Regions from separate parts of the Clostridium sp. DMHC 10 genome, predicted to be linked through region 2. Evidence: riboswitches for the same ligand, from Rfam matches in the RefSeq annotation. Region 2 holds a riboswitch; each other region holds the start of a gene.

Region 1 (3,220 bases), 1.6 Mb from region 2:
TCAGAAATAATTTAGGTTAAAAATCAGGAGGGATTAAAATGTTCAGCAAATTAAAAAATATAATAACAAACAAAAAAAATGAAAAAATCACCAAATTTTTTAGTACCAGTATCTGGTGAAATAATAAGTTTAGATACTGTAGATGATGACGTCTTCTCTCAACGCATGATGGGTGATGGTTTTGCAATAATACCTTCAGATGGAAATGTATTTTCTCCTTTCGATGGTATAGTGACAAGCATCTTTCCAACTAAACACGCAATTACAATTAAAAATAGTGATGGTATAGAAGTATTAATTCATTTTGGACTTGATACAGTTAACTTAAAAGGTGAAGGTTTCACCGCTCACGTCTCAAGTGAAGATAGAGTTAAGGCCGGAGATCTTATATTAAGCGTTGATATAGCCTCAATAAAAGATAAAGTAAAATCTTTAGTTGTTCCTATAATATTTTTAGATTTAAAAGAGAGAAATTTTTACATATAATAAACAAAATGTAAATTGTAAAGACACAAATGCTGTATTTATAAAATAATTTATAAAAGATTTTAACGACAATATAGGTGTTAAAATCTTTTATTTAGGCTTCCTTAATTTTTTTACTATGGTTTTTTAAATACGATTTTGAATATCTTATCATACTGTTCTTCACTTTCAATTTTAAAACCAGCTTTTTTTCCTAGTCTTTTAAAATACTTTAAATCCTGCTCATTATTTTTTTTCATCACACCATATGATGTCTCAATTAGACCATTAGGTGTATCTATCTCAAGTTCTATGATAAATATATCCTTTTTACCATCATCCTCCTTTGGAATAACCGCATCCCACAATACAAAACTCGAACCGCTTTTTATCACTCTGTATATTTCATTAAATACCTTTTTATGTTCATCTTTATCAATAAACATCATTGTAAAAAATGATGTTGCCACATCAAAACATTTATCCTCAAATTTTAGATCTGAAGCATCCATAATCATTTTCACCGGTCCTTCTGCTGCAGCATCAAGTTCATCTTGCCTTTTATCTATGGCTGTTACTCTTTTTCCATATAAACCGCCAATTACACCTTCACCGCCGCCGCCAATATCTAAAATTTTTTCTCCTTCTATATCCTTTTTCAAAATTAATTTTTGTTTTTTACAATATCTATCCTATCTTTTCCGTTCAAATTATTCACCTCTCCAAAAATAAAAGCCATTTTCCTTTTAAAAGAAAACAGCTTTTATAACAGACTTTTATCACCATTTTCTTATCTTCCAAATTACTTTGCAGGAATTAACACCGTGCATACAATAGTGAAACTAATTCAACTATTAACTTATACATCATAAAAATCTCTACCAATTCCATCCTTTTATAATGTATAATTTAAGTTTCACAATAATTTCTCTTTAATGCCGGTTGTCGGGTTTCACAGGGCCAGTCCCTCCACCACTCTTGATAAGATAATTTATAGTATTCTTATATGTTTAGTTAAATTATATAGCTAAATATACTCAATGTCAAGGATTGGCACTGCTCTATATTTAAAAGAAATAATAATATTGAAGAAGTGATTTAAATAAAATACATACTGTATAACTATATGTTCCAAGTAACGTAATGGTGTTTCAAAATATTACTTCACCTGATTTTGTAACCAGTCTAAACTATCCATATAAAAGAAGCCTAAACCTAATAAATTGAAAGCTGATATAACTAAACAAATTATAAAATATATTAAAATTCCCACTATACTCCCTCTAAGCAAAACATATACAAGTGCAGGTATAATCCCTAAAAGTATATTGTATCCAAAAATTTTAAGCTTATATCCTTTAGAAAGCTTTGCACTTAAGCTAATAACTTCTAAAATTCCAAGTTTAGGATTATCAATCATAACGATAAATGCAAATATAAACATATAAGTAAGTATTACACCTGGAATTACAAGCAATATATAACCTACAATCAGTATTATTGTCATAAGTAAGCTTAATCCTATTGATTTTAATACCATATTCTTCTTAAAACAAACAAGTATATCTGAAAATACAATCTCATGTGTATCTTGATAATTTCTTGCTATATAATAAGTTCCCACACTAAGCGGTATACAAATTGCAAAAATCATTACCAAATATACAATTATGCAAAGTAAAACTTCACCTATAGAAAATCCAGATAGTATAGTTACACTGCCAGTTATTAATCCCGAAAAAAGGCATATAATGAAAAATACTAAGGATGGTATAAGCATAGCCAAAACAAACTTCGCTATATTACCTGCTCCGATAGAAATAACATTTGAAAGAACTTTGAATACTGATATTCTTTCTTTATACATAAAATCCTCCTAGATAAATAATTTATATAATATCACCTTATATGTATACTAGAATTTTCTTTACATAATGCTTTTTATAATTAATTTCCATAAAAAAAGACCTACCATTAAAAGATAGATCTAAATTTTTAATCTTTCAAAACACTATTGATTTTTGCAAATTTTATTATATCTGAAAATGATAATGTTACTCTATAATATCTATTCCAATCATTTTCATAAGATATTTAGCATTAGTGGTATCTGAACGTCCTTTTTTAAGTTTATAATCAAACTTTATTTTATTTCCCTCATAGCTTTCTGAGAAATGGTAATTTTTAATTCTGTTTTTATCATCATACTCAAGATTGCATAATTCAAAGTCATGAGTAGAAATAAGTCCAAATACCCATTTTTCATTGAGACTTTTAAGAACACTTTTTGCCCCTACTATCCTGTCATTCGAATTAGTACCACGGAATATCTCATCTATTAAGAAAATCATTGGATGCTTTGTTTTTATATTTTCTATCATCTTTTTCATTCTAATAAGTTCAACATAAAAAGTAGACATTCCCCTGTTTAAATCATCAGTTATTCTCATAGAGGTATATATATCAACAACAGAGCAAGTAAGCTTTTTGCCACATACTGGTGCTCCTGCATATGCAAGAACAAGATTAATTCCAACTGTTCTTAAAAAAGTAGTTTTTCCAGACATATTTGAACCAGTAATTATAAAAATACTATCTGTCATATCAACATCATTATATATCCTAGTTTTTTCATCGATTAATGGATGCCCAATTTCTTCTCCAGAAAACACTAGCTGTTCCTTTGAGAATTCTGGGAATGTAAGCTTTGAATTTAAATGAAACACAGCAGAAAGACTAGATAAACTCTCAAACT
Region 2 (3,220 bases):
TCCAAGATATTTCTTTCTTTCATCTTCGGATATATCAAGTTCCTTTACAGATTTTATAATACTCTCCATTATGCTTAAAGGATTTATGCAGTCATATTCAGAACTAGAAAGTGCATTATCTATTGCTTTTACTATAAATCTTGTAGATATTCCATTCATTCCTTCCATTATTCCAGCTTCTTCTCTAAGTTCATTTATATCAACCTTCTTAGTTGTTCCATTTTCTACTATGTCTTCACCATTATATATTTTAAGCTTTGTTATAATATCAACTTTAGAGGAAGGCTTAAGTCTTGAAAGTATTGCAAACATAGCTGCTGTGCTCAAAGTATGAGGAGCTATATGCGCTGTAAAATTACTCTTTTTAAGTATCTTTTCATAAATTTTTATTTCTTCATTAAGTTCAAGACAATACGGAACTTCAATTTTTACTATTCTATCAAGTATAGCTTCATTTGTATGATCAGATTTAAACTTATTCCATTCTGCCTCATTTGAGTGAGCTATAATAAGCCCATCAAAATATATCATTGCACCTTTTCCTGGCGATGGTATAGATTTTTCCTGAGTAGCAGTTATTATTGTGTGAAGATATTCAACATCATTCTTAAATACTTCTATAAACTCTACCATACCCCTATTTCCAACGTTGAAAGCTCCATTTAAGGAGAATATCCTTGGATCGTCCTCTGAATATAAATCCATTTTTGATATATCTATGGAACCAGTTAAAATTGAAGTATCCTGATTGTTAGGATCTACTGGTGGAACTACACCAATACCTTTTCTTGATCTTATTGAAAAGCCACTGGTTGTAATTGGAAATTTTTCGTATTCACCCTTATAGTCATGTGTAAGTCTATACTTACAAACAGGACACAAATCTCCTTCTATTTCTATACCAAGTTCTTTTTCAAATTCTCCCCTTAAATGCTTAGGTATAAGATGCAGCGGTTCTTCTCTCATAGGACATCCTTTAAGACTGTAAACAGGCTGCGAAGCTTCAAGTGCTTTTTTTATAGCTTCAACTAATGATGATTTTCCTGCTCCAACAGGTCCAACAAGATAAAGTACCTGCCTTGCCTCTTCCCCTTTCATTGAGGAAGCATTGAAATAATTTACAAGTTTCATTATAACTTTATCTATTCCAAAAAAGTCATCTTTAAAAAAAGTTGTATTTCTTTATAGGTTCGTTCCCATATATTTTTCTTGTCCTTGGATTTTCTTCTGGTTTTAATACTTCAAATCCTTTTTCCTTTATAATGTCATATATCCTTTTATGTGCAAGCTTACAAACATCGGGATTTTTTTTTAACTATATCAAGATATTCAAGAAATGTACCTTCAAATTTAATCTTATTTGAGTTTTCCCTATCATTCTTTATTATCTCTTTAAAATCCATAAACGCACCTCCTAATGGCAATTTAAAATTACAAGCCATAAAATATAATCTTCATACAAAATATATATTTTTTTTTTCATATTTATATTCATAAACTTTACAAAATAAAATTTTATTGACATTTACAATCTTAACTAATATAATAAAGTAAAATTTTAATTACAATCTTATCAAGAGAGGCTGAGGGACTGGCCCTTCGAAGCCCGGCAACCAGTACTTATACATGTAGTATATGGTGCTAATTCCAGCAGCTAGGTAAGTTTTATACTTATAGGCTGATAGATGAGAATAATCCTTAGAGTAATTACTCGAGATTTTTCTCGGGTTTTTGTTATGTGAGGATTTAAGATTTTCTGTCAAAACAAAAAAATTATTCAAAACCGCGCACTGTGAATTGTGTATTGTGAACTGATATAAAGGGGGCTAATAAATGAATTCAAATATAGTAGACTTACTAAACAAGAAAATTCTTGTGCTTGATGGTGCTATGGGAACGTGTATTCAAGGCTTTAACCTTAATGAACATGACTTTTGCGGATCTCTTCACTGCCATATAAATCAAAAGGGCAACAACGACATTTTAAATCTTACAAATCCAGAGGTAATAAAAGCTATTCACAATAAATACCTTGAAGCTGGGGCTGACATCATTGAAACCAATACTTTCAATGGAAACAGAATATCTCAAAGTGATTACAACATGGAAGGTAAAATATACGAAATCAATTTTACTGGAGCTAAACTTGCAAAGGAAGCTGTTGATGCCTTCACTAAAAAAACTCCAGGAAAACCTCGTTTTGCAGCTGGTTCTATTGGTCCTACAAACAGAACCTTATCCATGTCACCAGACGTTGAAAATCCCGGTTTTAGAAATGTAAATTTTGATGATCTTGTTTTAGCATACAGCGAACAAATTGAAGGTCTTATAGACGGTGGTGTAGATTTACTTCTTATAGAAACTATATTCGATGCTTTAAATGCAAGAGCCGCTATATTGGCTGCCGAAAGCGTATTTGAAAAAAAATCTCGTGTCCTTCCTATTATAATATCTGGAACTGTAGCGGATAAAAGTGGAAGAATTCTTTCTGGTCAAACACTTGAAGCTTTTGCAGAAAGCATGAAAAATGAGCATGTGATTGCCATAGGCCTTAACTGTTCCTTTGGTGCAAAAGAACTCGTACCTTTTATAAAGCAACTTTCTGATACTCAAGATAAATATATATCTTTTTATCCAAATGCTGGGCTTCCAAATTCACTTGGAGAATATGAAGAACTTCCAGAACAAACAGCTTCTCTTGTTAAAAGGCTTGCACTAGACGGAAACATCAATATTGTTGGAGGCTGCTGTGGTACCACCCCTAATCACATTAAAGCCATAAGTAATGCTGTTGATGGCATAAAACCAAGAAAAATTCCTAAATTAGAACCAGAAACAATTTACTGCGGTCTTGAAGCTGTAAGAATAAACAAGGAAAGTAACTTTGTAAATGTAGGTGAAAGAACAAATGTAGCAGGTTCAGCAAAATTTGCAAGGCTTATAAGGGAGAAGAATTATGAGGAAGCCTTATCTGTAGCAAAACATCAAGTTGAAAATGGGGCTCAGATAATAGATGTAAATTTTGATGATGCTCTTTTAGATGCTACGGTTGAGATGGAAACATTTTTACGTCTCATTGCAAGTGACCCTGAAATTTCAAAGGTTCCAGTAATGATAGATTCCTCCAATTTTGAGGTTTTGGAAACTGGTCTTAAATCAATTCAAGGTAAAGCAATTGTAAACTCTATAAGTCTTAAGGTTGGAGAAAAAAGATTTTTAG
Region 3 (3,220 bases), 340 kb from region 2:
TACCAACCTTTTGAGCTATAGCTTTAGTAATTTCTAAATCATTATGCGATAAGGATGGAAAACTCGTTTCTATTATGTCAACTTTCATCTTTTGAAGTTGATATGCAATCTTTAGTTGCTCATTTATATTAAGCTTAGCACCCGGAATTTTTTCACCATCTCTCAAGGTCGTATCCATGATCAATATTTTCTTCATAATACTTTTACCTCCATCATATATAGCTTTTGCATATTCGTCTATAAAACAAAACCTCATCTCAAACCAGAGACGAGGTTATAATCCCGCTACCATTTAAAAAGATAACTAATTGTATATACTTATGATAATATTTATAGTCACACATGTCAATAGCTATTTTATTTTTTAATCTCATATGGAGTTTCTTGGTATACATAATAGTTAAGCCAATTTGAAAAAAGTAAATTCGCATGCCCTCTCCACGTAACAAGAGGTTTTTTTGACGGATCATCATCTTCAAAATAATTTTTAGGTGGTTTAATATCCAAACCTAAATCTAAATCCCTTACATACTCATCATTTAAAGTATTTTTATCATACTCAGAATGCCCCATTACAAATATTTGCTTCCCTTTTTTATTTGAAACTATATAAACACCAGCTTCATTCGATTCCGCAAGAATTTGAAGATTTGGATTTTCCTCTATATCCTCTTTTTTAACAGTAGTATGTCTAGAATGAGGAGCGTAAAATTTATCATCAAAACCTCTTGTAAGTTTAACATGTTCCTTTGTTACAGTATGATTAAATACTCCAAACAATTTTTCAGGAAGTTCATATTTTTTTATTCCATAATGATAATACAACCCAGCTTGAGCACCCCAACATATATGAATTGTAGATGTTACATTTGTATTAGTCCATTCAAATATTTCGCAAAGTTCTTTCCAGTAATCTACATCTTCAAATTTCATTGTTTCAACTGGTGCACCAGTTATTATCATTCCATCAAATTTTTCATTTTTGATTTCGCTAAACTTTTTATAAAACATTAAAAGGTGCTCTTGAGATGTATTTTGTGAGGCATGTGTCTCTGTATGAATAAATGTTGGATTCACCTGAAGCGGAGAATTACCAATTAATCTTAAAATTTGAGTTTCAGTAACAATCTTTTTAGGCATTAAATTTAAAATTAAAATATTAAGTGGTCGTATATCTTGATGATAAGCCCTATTTTCATGCATAAAGAATATATTTTCATTTTCCAGAGTTTGAGCTGCTGGAAGATTATCAGGTATTTTTATTGGCATATATGTCACCGTCCTATATATAAAATTAAAACATAAAAAATCCGTTTTCAAACAAGAAAAACGGATTATAAGTATCAAAAATACTCAAAACTGTTTTTCTTATCTTTCAAAACATAAGTTTTGCAGGAATTAACACCGTACATTGAAATGATAATGCCGGTTGTTAGGTTTCATTGGGCCAGTCCCTCCACCATTCTAGATAAGAATTAACCATATTACTTTTATATTATAGTTGTTTGTTTGTTAAATTGCAATATTTTTAATTAAGTTTACAATAAATTGCATTTACATAATAAGTATTATGTAAATTAATATCCCTACTTTGAATATTTTGCTTAACTATACTATAATATTAAGGTATTTTAAATTTTATGAGGTGATTAAATGAAACCTATTGGGATGAGAAATATAAAAACTGCTCTATCTGTATTTTTATGTGTTTTAGTATCTAGATTACTAAAGATGGAATACCCATTTTATGCTGCTATAGCCGCTGTAATATCAATGAGTTCCTCCGTTACTGATTCCTATATTGCTGGAAGAAACAGAATGTTTGGAACTTTCGTAGGTGCTATGATAGGTCTTTTATTTTCGCTTGTTTTACCTGGAAATATATTATTATGCGGTGTAGGTATTATAATTATCATCTACATATGTAATATATTAAATTGGAATAAATCCATAAGTATTGCATGCATAGTTTTTACTGCTATAATGACAAATTTAAATGGCAGAAATCCTTTTTCATACAGCTTTAATAGGCTTTTAGATACTCTGCTTGGTATCACCATTGCATTAGCAGTAAATTATATTTTTATACCTCCTAAATATGTGGGTAAAATAATACATCAATGTAATACTGTAATAGATCATCTATTTATAATATTCGGCAAAAACACTATTTATAATGAAGAAATAAATTTAAAAGAGTACAGTGACAAATTAAATAAATTAGAAAACTATATAACTACCTACAGCAAAGAAATAAGATTTTCTAAGGAAACTGCAATAAAAATAGATAATATAAAAAGTATGATAACTCAATTTAACAAAGCTTATTACTCTTTAAATATATTAAATTCATTAAAACATAGTAAAAATTTAAATAAGGACAATGCAGCAAAAATAGAAGCCATATTTAATAAAAAAGTCCCCTCACATGAAGGCACCTATACGGATGAACTTATTGTATATAATTATCATGTAGGCGAATTATTAAATATATTGGAATCTTTGATTGAGAATAATATAACCAAGGATGAATTTATTATGAAAATATAAAAAAATCTCCACATACATAAATAAGCTATGTGGAGATTTTTTAAAGTACTTACTTTTAAAATTTTTATTGAATTAATATTTTAGTTAACATTGATTTGTATTTACATAATAATTGTTATGTAAATAGTAGTGCACCTGCTTTTAATAAAGATAAAATTAACTATTTAAACAAACTCATCTGTTGAGTAAATTCTTTTATAGATTTCATTTTTCTAATAGTTATTTTTTCATCACCTCTTAAATTTCCTACTAACATAGGTGAATTAGGATTATGCTTTAGCCAATTATCTTGGACTAATTGATTATTAAAATTTGCATAGCAGTATAGACAATGATGTTTGCAAGTATTATACTGTTCAATATCTACACTTTTTACACACCCGCATACTTCCCTTTGTGTATCATCTTTTTTTACATCTATCTGTCTTTTTATATAAATCTAAAAAACTTATAACACACTTATCTGTGTATCCTGCAAGCTGCTTACAAAACTTTTCAAACCGCTCATAATGGTATTCTTTAGTATAAAAGTCATTTAGTAATATGGGGTCATATCTCCATATTACTTTCTCCTTTCCTATCCTACTGGAAAGTTCTTTGAAGGTTTTTATAATATCCTTCTTTGCTCTTGTTCCCTTCTCCACGTCATTTCTATATGCTGTTATAGTAA
Region 4 (3,220 bases), on a different contig from region 2:
TATTTTATATTATAGTTTGGAATGCTTTAATGATTTTTGGAATGAGATGGGCTTATTATAAAGGATATGAGCTGGGTGGTAAAGCTGTTGAGATGGTTGTTGGAGAAAAAGCTACTGCCGTACGTGAATCTGTAATAATGGTTGGAACTATAGTAATTGGTGCAGTTGCTGCTACTTGGGTAAATATTAATACATCTTTGAAAATGTACAATTCTCGTGGTGGAGTAATTATAGATTTACAAAAGACTCTTGATGGTGTTTTCCCTAAAATTCTTTCAGCAGGCGCTGTAATCCTTGCATGGTGGCTTATGTCAAAGAAGAAAATATCTCCTACAATAGTAATGCTAATATTTTTGATAATAGCTTTTCTTGGAGTACTTGTAGGATTCTTTAATCCAGGATTAACTTATTAATTGACATGGGGAATTAGTATGATAGATGAAAAGAAAAAACAAATGATTTATGAAGCTGAGATGCAAAGTAAACTATTAAAAAAATTATCTAAATGGTCTATAAATGTTATGGGTTTATCTAGTATAGGTGTTGTAATAGCTTACTATGGATTATCACATTCTGGAATCAAATTTGCTTTTGGAATTTTTGGCATTTTAATTGCTGTAATTTCTGTTATAGCATGCCTTATAATTAATTTGGCAATAAGGAATGGCAAAAAAATGTTAATCATATTTTGGAGTTGATTAACAAATAAGTAAGGTTAATATATTATAAGATTAAAGAATAATTATGACTGCTTAAAGTAAAGGGGCTGTCACACTAAAAAATTAGTGTGGCAGCTTTTGCTAAAAAGTAAATTAAATTGCAATCACAAAAATATATAATAAAATAAGGAAAGCATTTACCGGAAAAATAGATGTCAGAAAATCCTGCTGATAGTTGCTTTAGCCAGATAAAGCATTGCTTAAATCTTTTATCAAATCATTTACATTTTCAATTCCTACTGAAAGTCTTAAAAGTTTGTCTGTTACTCCAAGTTTCTGTTTGACTTCATGAGGAACGTCAGCATGTGCCTGTGTGTCAGGATAAGTTATTAGACTTTCTACGCCTCCAAGGCTTTCTGCAAAAATAATTATTTTTACCTTTTCTAGTATTTTTTCAACTGTAGCTTTACTGTCTATATAAAAGGATATCATAGAACCAAAACCTGAAGCCTGCTAAAGTATCATTGTGTCCACCAAGAAATTTTGTTCCGCTGTGAAGGACAACATCGGCACCAAGATTGAGGGGCTTTTGATAATATGGTGTCATAAATGTGTTATCTACTATAAGTAAAATATCATTTTTTTTGGTTATTTTTGAGACTTTTCTTATATCTGTTATCTTCATAAGAGGATTTGTTCGGTTTTCAAAATTACTGCTTCCATGAACTGCTTTTGTCTCAAAAGTTTCTGCAATCTAATTCCATAAAATATCCTCCAATTTTTAGCTTAATTTAAAAACTGCTTTTCATCTAAAAAGGCAAACAGCAGTTTTATAAATTTATCTCATCTTTCAGGATAATACTGCAGGATTTAGCACATTCCTAAAATTAAGGATGCTGCTGGATTTCATTGGGCCAGTCCCTCCATCACTCTTGATAAGAAATTATTATTAAATTTTCAAACACAATTTGTTGAAGCTATTATATAATTTAAAATTAGTTATGTCAATACTAGTAAATTAAATAAACTTTTTGTTGAAAATTGTATTGACATAATTAGAAACAATGTTATAATTTATCCATGAGCTAAACTGATATTTCATATTTGATTACTAGGAAAATAAGATTAAATGAATATTTAAATTTTATCAAAAGATACAGTGATATTTATAAAAAACATTTAAAAACAATTAATTAATTGACATGAGATGAAAACATGTTATAATTTAACTCGTAAATAAATTATTAATCATATTAGAATTGTATGAAATAAATTTTTTTTATATCAATTCATATTAAATAAATATGAAAAATAATATTTAATTAAATAGATAGAATTTTTACAAGAGGGGGAACACAAATGAAACTAAAAAGAATTACTGCTATTGTTTCAGCATTACTTATTGCAACAACAGTATTAAGCGGATGCGGAACAAGTAACAATAGCACATCACAAGCAAAACCTGATACTTTTACTTATGGTATTGATGGAGACCCAGGAAATTCAGTTAACGTAATTACTACAAGCGATAGATATGGACTTACAGAAATAAAAGCATTGTATTCACCATTATATATGTATAATGCTGATAAAGTTCAATATTTTTTAGCTGAAAGCATGACTCCTTCTGCTGATCACTTAAGTTATACTGCAAAGCTTAGAAAAAATGTAAAGTGGAGTGATGGAAAGCCATTTACAGCAGATGATGTTGTATTTACATATGATCAAATGCTTAAAGAGTCAAATGGGGGCTGGGCATATAGCCAGTTAATATTTGATGGTAAGCCAGTTAAAGTTGAAAAAGTTGATAATTATACTGTTAAATTTACATTGCCTACAGTAAGTTCAGCAGCAATGGAACTTCTTGGAGATATATTTATAATGCCTAAACATATTTATGATGGGGAAGCAAATATAGAAAAAAGCTCTAAGAATGCTAAACCAGTTGGTACTGGTCCATATAAGTTAGCAGAATATAAGGCAGGGCAATATGTGAAACTTGTGGCAAATGATAATTATTTCCTAGGAAAACCTAAAATTAAAAATGTTGTATATAGAATAATTGAAGATGCTAATACTGCACAACTTGCTCTCCAAAAAGGTGAGTTAAATGCACTTGTAGTTCAACCAGCAGATATAAGTAAAATACAAAAATCAAATAAAAATTTAGATGTTATACCATATGGTGAGGGTAGAGTTGCATATATGGACTTTAATTTAAGCTCTAAGCTAGTTCAAAATAAAGATGTGAGAAAAGCTATACTGTATGCATTAAATAGAAAAGAAATAATAGATGCAGCTTATGTTTCAGAAAAATATGCACAGCCTGTATATACCTTCTTACCAAATGAAAGTAAATATAAATCTAGTGATACTGAAAAATATGACTATAATATGACTAAGGCTAAAGAACTTCTCCAAAAAGCAGGAGTAAAGGGTTTGAAGTTAAAACTTGCTTACACAAACAACAATGTGGCGCAGCAAAAGCAAGCAGCTATAGTGCAGCAGGAATTAAAGGCAGTTGGTATCGATGTTGAACTTTTAGGAATGGATTCTACAGC

The links. Region 2 has a riboswitch for S-adenosylmethionine ahead of metH (methionine synthase). Riboswitches for the same ligand answer to the same signal wherever they lie in the genome.
Region 1: another riboswitch for S-adenosylmethionine. It lies ahead of AGR56_RS03410 (class I SAM-dependent methyltransferase); the one in region 2 lies ahead of metH (methionine synthase).
Region 3: another riboswitch for S-adenosylmethionine. It lies ahead of metA (homoserine O-succinyltransferase); the one in region 2 lies ahead of metH (methionine synthase).
Region 4: another riboswitch for S-adenosylmethionine. It lies ahead of AGR56_RS19830 (PLP-dependent transferase); the one in region 2 lies ahead of metH (methionine synthase).

What each region holds. Positions count from the first base shown of each region.
Region 1 covers NZ_LGVB01000015.1:295,093-298,312, reverse strand. Annotated here, with positions in the region: partial or broken gene AGR56_RS03420 (MurR/RpiR family transcriptional regulator) at 1-10, shown strand, start outside; partial or broken gene AGR56_RS03415 (PTS glucose transporter subunit IIA) at 39-535, shown strand; gene AGR56_RS03410 (class I SAM-dependent methyltransferase) at 603-1,127, opposite strand; SAM riboswitch class I at 1,253-1,453, opposite strand; gene AGR56_RS03405 (hypothetical protein) at 1,625-2,332, opposite strand; gene AGR56_RS03400 (MutS family DNA mismatch repair protein) at 2,520-3,220, opposite strand, start outside.
Region 2 covers NZ_LGVB01000015.1:1,939,789-1,943,008, reverse strand. Annotated here, with positions in the region: partial or broken gene AGR56_RS11440 (PrkA family serine protein kinase) at 1-1,403, opposite strand, end outside; SAM riboswitch class I at 1,568-1,692, shown strand; partial or broken gene metH (methionine synthase) at 1,834-3,220, shown strand, end outside.
Region 3 covers NZ_LGVB01000015.1:1,604,673-1,607,892, forward strand. Annotated here, with positions in the region: gene AGR56_RS09795 (2-isopropylmalate synthase) at 1-196, opposite strand, end outside; gene metA (homoserine O-succinyltransferase) at 358-1,269, opposite strand; SAM riboswitch class I at 1,366-1,475, opposite strand; gene AGR56_RS09805 (aromatic acid exporter family protein) at 1,654-2,550, shown strand; partial or broken gene AGR56_RS09810 (DUF1848 domain-containing protein) at 2,711-3,220, opposite strand, start outside.
Region 4 covers NZ_LGVB01000016.1:145,584-148,803, reverse strand. Annotated here, with positions in the region: gene AGR56_RS18055 (PTS system mannose/fructose/sorbose family transporter subunit IID) at 1-413, shown strand, start outside; gene AGR56_RS18050 (hypothetical protein) at 432-698, shown strand; partial or broken gene AGR56_RS19830 (PLP-dependent transferase) at 900-1,356, opposite strand; SAM riboswitch class I at 1,500-1,601, opposite strand; gene AGR56_RS18035 (ABC transporter substrate-binding protein) at 2,019-3,220, shown strand, end outside.